Regions from separate parts of the Vibrio azureus genome, predicted to be linked through region 2. Evidence: predicted binding sites of a transcription regulator. Region 2 holds the regulator's gene; each other region holds the start of a gene.
What was found. Region 2 encodes PurR, which represses purine synthesis genes. Its sites were predicted from a motif close to TNANGNAAACGTTTNCNTNA; they were not measured.

Region 1: a site for PurR is predicted at 1,445-1,464, ahead of purE (5-(carboxyamino)imidazole ribonucleotide mutase). Genes of this name have one in related genera too.
Region 3: a site for PurR is predicted at 828-847, ahead of BS333_RS07775 (inosine/guanosine kinase). Genes of this name have one in related genera too.

What each region holds. Positions count from the first base shown of each region.
Region 1 covers NZ_CP018616.1:82,115-84,389, forward strand. The annotation lists gene BS333_RS00400 (5-(carboxyamino)imidazole ribonucleotide synthase) at 1-884, opposite strand, end outside; gene purE (5-(carboxyamino)imidazole ribonucleotide mutase) at 890-1,375, opposite strand; gene tsaC (L-threonylcarbamoyladenylate synthase type 1 TsaC) at 1,573-2,130, shown strand; gene hemF (oxygen-dependent coproporphyrinogen oxidase) at 2,160-2,275, shown strand, end outside.
Region 2 covers NZ_CP018616.1:1,091,260-1,093,534, reverse strand. The annotation lists gene torD (molecular chaperone TorD) at 1-71, shown strand, start outside; gene purR (HTH-type transcriptional repressor PurR) at 502-1,512, shown strand; cyclic di-GMP riboswitch class I at 1,950-2,039, shown strand; gene BS333_RS05125 (TfoX/Sxy family DNA transformation protein) at 2,151-2,275, shown strand, end outside.
Region 3 covers NZ_CP018616.1:1,705,224-1,707,498, reverse strand. The annotation lists gene mnmA (tRNA 2-thiouridine(34) synthase MnmA) at 1-200, opposite strand, end outside; gene BS333_RS07780 (hypothetical protein) at 537-806, shown strand; gene BS333_RS07775 (inosine/guanosine kinase) at 922-2,226, shown strand.

The sequences.
Region 1 (2,275 bases), 1.0 Mb from region 2:
TTTGTACTCCCAAGTGGTAGGCCACATACTGCGCGGATATGGTTTTCAAACTGGCATGTCTCAGCACCTTGTTGGGTCCAATGACCTGAGTTATGCACACGCGGTGCAATTTCATTAACCAATAGCGTGCTATTGACCTCAAAGAACTCTATGGCAAGGACGCCAACATAATTTAAATGGTTGGCGATGGCAGTAAACATTTGCTTGGCTTGCTGTTGTAGCTCAGGGGCATCAATGGCGGTTGAAAGACTTAAAACCCCGTTGGTGTGAACATTTTCCGCTAAGGGATAAACCTCAACATTGCCACTTTTATCTCGAGCGCCCACTAGCGAGACTTCACGCTCAAACGGCACAAATTCTTCAGCAACGATCGCTTGAGAAGGCGTCATTGCGATACATGCTGCCATCTCTTGCCAAACGGTATCGATTTGCGTCGTGTCTTTTAAGCGCCATTGTCCTTTGCCATCATAACCGCCTAAAGCGCTTTTTAGCACCATGGGTAGACCAATTTGTTCAATGGCACAGTTAAAGTCTTCACGAGTATCAATCACGTAGTATTGAGCGTTTCGCACGCCAGCATCATCAAGTAAGGTTTTTTCAAGACGCCGATCACCACCTGCTTTAATGGCTTGAGCACTTGGTAGAAATTTGCCACTTGTTTGACACACTTCGAGTACATCATGGGGAATATGTTCGAATTCGGCAGTGATGACATCGACTTGTTCAATCGCATTCTCTAAGCCATGGCCGAGTACATGTTGAGTTAATGGATGAACAATATTGCCACTCACCACATCATAAGCTGAGATCTGGATATTCAATGGCGCTGCTGCAAGAGACATCATACGTGCTAACTGTCCAGCACCAAGAACCAGTACATGCATAATGATCAATCCTCAGCTGGGTTAGGGTTAGCGAGCACAGTTTCTGTTTGTTCGCTGCGGAAGGCTTCAACTTTCTGCATGATCGACTCATCATGAGTACCAAGAATCTGTGCGGCAAGAATTCCAGCATTTGCTGCACCAGCTTCGCCAATCGCGAGCGTGCCGACTGCAATTCCCTTTGGCATTTGGACAATTGAGAGTAAAGAATCCATGCCTTTTAGCGCGCGGGATTGAACAGGAACGCCTAAGACAGGAACGCTGGTAAAAGCCGCTGCCATACCGGGTAAATGAGCAGCGCCTCCTGCCCCGGCAATGATGACCTTAATGCCACGTTCTTTGGCGCTGGTCGCATAGTCTGCAAGCAGTTGGGGAGTGCGATGTGCAGAGACCACTTTTGTCTCGTAAGGGATGCCAAATTGCTCTAGCATTTCTGCGGCTAATCTCATTGTTGGCCAATCGGACTTAGATCCCATGATGATACCGACTTTCATCTTAAACTCCTTCAAGCTGCAAATTAGGTGAGCTGATAATTTTGCGCGTATTATACGAGGATTTTTTTCTTAGGCAAACGTTTGCGTGGGGTTTTATGTAAGATATAGAGGTTTTGTAAAAAATTGCTTTAGTCTCTGAGAATGAATTTTTGTACACTTACCCTTCCACCCGATTAATAAAACTCAGGATGTGATCAGTGAATAACTTTGAATTAGCACTTGAAGCACTCAAAAATGGTGATGTATTAGCTTACCCAACGGAAGGTGTATTTGGTGTGGGTTGTGACCCTGATAATCCTGAAGCGATTCAAAAGCTATTAACTCTTAAACAGCGCCCCGTTGAAAAAGGCTTAATTCTGATTGCTGCAAGTTATGCTCAGCTTCAACCTTATATTGATGAGTCTCAATTAACCCAGCAGCAACTTGAACGTGTGCATGCGACTTGGCCAGGCCCTTATACTTGGGTGATGCCTGCCAGCAGCAAGGTATCCAGTTGGGTCTCAGGACAATTTGATTCCATTGCGGTGCGAGTCACCGATCACCCTTTGGTTCAGGACCTGTGTCAAGCCTTCGGTAAGCCGATTACTTCGACCAGTGCAAACTTAACTGGCCAACCTCCTTGTATGACAACGGCGGAGGTAGAAGTGCAATTAGGTCAGCAGTTAGTCGCTATCTTGGATGGAAAAACCAGTGGCCGTGATAAACCCAGTGAGATTCGTGATGCAAAAACTGGGCAAGTCCTAAGACAAGGTTAGATTTGGCTTTAACTAGTGGGTAATTCAGTATGTCTTCAATTGATAAATACGCCGTAAAGCAGTTTTTGCTGTCTTTACAAGACTCAATCTGTCAGCAATTAGAACAAGCTGATAGCAAAGCCGTTTTTGTAGAAGACGCTTGGCA
Region 2 (2,275 bases):
TCTATAGCAGTATTTCTCAATTACTCATTTCATTCTGTAAACTAGACAGCACCTACCTTATTGGTGAATAATTAGTAATTATTTTATGGAGCTTATTCATTTAAGCTCCTATTTGTTCACACATTCACCGTTAACTTGATAGCAAAATCACGTTAAGCAGATTAAATTATGACTTAATCCATGCAAATTCATCGCTGAAAATATTGCCAGCGCACTGACACACGTCTAAAATGTGAGCGCAATCGATTAAGTATAAGTAAACCGCGACTAATAAGCGGTTTTTGTTTTTATCCATTCGTCTAACGAATCTTTACTCTTTATAAAACAAACAGATAATCAGTCACCAATAGATGGTGCGACTCAATCCTAGACAGAGCGCTAAACAAGCAGACGAGAGGGAGCAGTTCCATTACTTTTCTGTGGTTTAGATAGCCAACGACTATTATTGCTTATCGCTAGAACGTTTTTCGAAGATGGATAGCCCGATACAGGATTTCATTTATGGCCACAATCAAAGACGTAGCTCGTTTAGCAGGCGTTTCTACGACCACAGTTTCTCATGTAATCAATAAAACACGTTTCGTTGCAGAAGCAACCCAAGAGAAAGTGATGAAAGCCGTTGAGTCTCTCAACTATGCGCCAAGTGCGGTAGCTCGTAGTTTGAAGTGTAACACTACACGTACTATTGGTATGCTTGTCACTCAATCAACCAACCTGTTTTTCTCAGAAGTCATTGACGGTGTTGAAAGTTATTGCTATCGCCAAGGATACACTTTGATTCTTTGTAATACTGGGGGCATCTATGAAAAGCAACGCGACTATATCCGTATGCTTGCTGAAAAGCGTGTTGATGGGATTTTAGTCATGTGTTCTGATTTGACCGAAGAGCTAAAAGAAATGCTCGATCGTCACCCTGACATTCCAAAAGTTGTTATGGATTGGGGCCCAGAAAGCTCACAAGCTGATAAAATCATAGATAACTCCGAAGAAGGTGGCTACATAGCGACAAAATTCCTTATCGATAATGGTCATACTGATATTGCCTGTCTAAGTGGTCACTTTGATAAAGCGGCGTGTAAAGAGCGCATTGCAGGCTTCAACCGTGCCATGGTGGAAGCTAACCTAGCAGTAAACAGCGAATGGATGATTGAAGGTAACTTCGAATGTGATACCGCCGTTTTAGCTGCGGATAAAATTACAGCAATGAAGAACCGACCAACGGCTGTTTTCTGCTTCAATGACACTATGGCATTAGGCTTAATGAGTCGCCTTCAACAAAACGGCTATAAAATACCTGATGACATTTCCATTATTGGTTATGACAATATTGAATTGGCGGAATACTTCTCTCCACCCCTAACGACCATTCACCAACCCAAACGCCGAGTAGGCAAAAACGCCTTTGAAATTCTTTTGGAACGCATCAAAGATAAAGAACACGAAAAACGCGTATTCGAAATGCAACCAGAGATTGTCGTGCGGAGCACCGTCAAGAATCTGAAAAATCTATAGCTTCACCTATACCCAAGTGTTCTCAAGATGCTTGGGTACAACCTCCCCCTATCTTGCTTGCTTGCTTGCTTGCTAAAATAGCCTCCATCAAAATTGACTCAGCCGTTAACATTTTATGTCCAAGTAACTTCATGTGCTTGAGTATATATTTCAAACAGGCACTGATACTGTTTCAATCAGGCGCTAATGTGCAAACCCAAACATTCACGTCGGTTATATTTTCTTTATTTCTAAGCAAAGTGGTTAATATAGACAAAACAATTAATATCAATGACTTCCACAACAAATCATACGCCGAGAAAATAAATTGCCCATTATACAACAAACCTAAAATAAGCATATACACTCATAAAAATAAGCATATTAACTGAACCAGTATCACATTTCTTTATTTACATTGTGATGTTAATTCAAGATACAAAGTATCCTCAAAATTGTCACGCACAGGGCAAACCATTTGAAAGAATGGGACGCAAAGCTTCCGGCCTTAACCACCTTTTTAAGTGGAAGGTAGCGGGGTTGCCGATGGCAAGCAGGCTGCAATCGAATATCTTTTATAAGCTTGCATGCTTGTAATTGCTTAACTCTCGGACCTGACTTTTGGTGGCGTAATATTAATTACACCGAGATAACAGATCATGGATAAACCGATACTCAAAGATTCAATGAAGCTATTTGAAGTACTTGGAAAGATCAAGTCACGTTCAATGTTTGGTGGTTTTGGGCTGTTTGCTGATGAAACAATGTTTGCACTCATTGTCAA
Region 3 (2,275 bases), 610 kb from region 2:
CCCAGTTTGTCACATACTGCTTGAGCATCAGCAAGATCTTCTGCTGCTGTACAATATTCTTCATTGTCATCTTCTTCCCAGTTCTTCATGAACAGGCCTTCAACTTGGTAACCCTGTTGTTGTAGAAGATACGCGGAAACAGAGGAATCAACGCCGCCGGACATGCCGACAATGACTTTCTTTTGGCTGTTATCAGACATTACTAAACACCACTTTGATAAACGGGATGAAGATTCTAGCAGAGTCTGCATCCCGGTGACAGATCCGAGATTAAAATCAGTGTCTAGTAAACAACGACTGATTTATCATAATTAATTGCTTTGAGTATGTATCGTAAAGCACGACGATTTATAGAAGCAGTATAATTTATAGAAACAATATGGTTTACTGAAACGATATAGCTCATAGAACCGACAAGCTTTACAAAAACGATATGTGTGCCTGAGAGCTACGATCGTTTTGATGAACATGGCATCTTGAGATGACTTGACTATATATATGGTATGATTGTTAAAAAACAAGTGGAACTCAGCAAAATGACTCAAGAAAACCAATTTCTTCAAGAAAGTGAACTCCTTGAAATAATAGAAAATCAACTTGAAGATGGTAACCCTATTAAAGTGAAAGAAACGTTAATGCGTTTAATGATGACGGGCACATCACGCGAAGATGCCGTGGCCATGATGGCGTGTGCAATGTCTATTGAAGTGTTTGATATAATGAAAAATGCGGGGCAATTTGATCTAAAACGTTATACGGTTCACCTCAATCAATTGCCTGACTTAAGTTTTATGGAAGGTGAATAAAATTATATAAATAAAATAACACCTCGCAAACGTTTGCTATAATGGTCGTTATTGCTGCTATTATGCAAGCGTTATAGAATCGGCCTTTATTTTTTCCCTTACTCAGACAAACAATATGAAATTTCCTGGACAACGCAAATCAAAGCATTATTTTCCTGTTCATGCGCGTGACCCGCTCGTAACACAAGCACAAGAAAGCAAGAAAATGACACGTACTCATGTCATCGGTATTGATCAAACCTTGGTTGATATTGAAGCGAAGGTAACAACGGATATCATTGAAAAGTATGGTTTGAGTAAAGGTCATTCGCTTGTTATTGATGACATAAAAGCAGAAGCGTTATATCAGCAATTGAAAGACGAGAACCTGATTACTAATGAATATGCAGGCGGTACCATTGGTAATACCTTACACAATTACTCGGTGCTTGCTGATGATCGTTCAACCTTGCTTGGAGTAATGAGCCAAGATATCAAGATCGGTAGCTATGGGTACCGTTATTTATGTAATACATCCAGTCGAATGGACTTGAATCACTTACAAGGTGTCGATGGTGCAATCGGTCGATGCTTTGCTTTGATTACAGAAGATGGTGAACGGACTTTTGCAATCAGTGAAGGTCAAATGAACCAACTTGTTGCAGACAATATTCCTGAGCATATTTTTGCTAATGCATCAGCCCTAGTATTAACCGCTTACTTAGTTCGTTGTAAAGCAGGTGATCCAATGCCTGAAGCGACTATGAGGGCGATTAGCTACGCCAAAAAATATGATGTGCCTGTTGTATTAACGTTGGGCACTAAGTTTGTTATTCAGGATGATCCTGAGTTTTGGCAAGACTTTATTAGAGAACATGTTTCTGTTGTTGCCATGAATGAAGATGAAGCGGAAGCATTGACGGGTGAATCTGATCCACTTGCAGCGTCTGATAAAGCGCTTGATTGGACAGACTTAGTTTTATGTACCGCAGGTCCAGTGGGGCTATTTATGGCCGGGTATACTGAAGATAGCACAAAACGTGAGACGTCGTTGCCACTGTTGCCAGGCTCTATCGCGGAGTTTAACCGTTACGAATTCAGTCGCCCAGCCAAACAAGAGTCATGCGCGAGTGCAATAAAAGTTTATTCGCATATCGCACCATACATGGGGGGGCCTGAAAAAATAAAAAATACTAACGGGGCGGGTGATGCGGCTCTTTCTGCTGTTCTTCATGATATGGCGGCAAATAAATATCATAAAGAAAATGTTCCGAACTCGAGTAAACATACTAACGAATATTTGACATATTCTTCTTTCTCGCAAGTTTGTAAATATGCAAACCGTGCAAGTTATGAAGTACTTGTTCAGCATTCACCTCGTCTTTCTCGCGGGTTGCCTGAGAGAGAAGATAGCCTTGAGGAAGCATATTGGGAACGTTAATTATATGTTTTAATTAATGAAAACAGTTAAATAAAATGACGCGATTAAT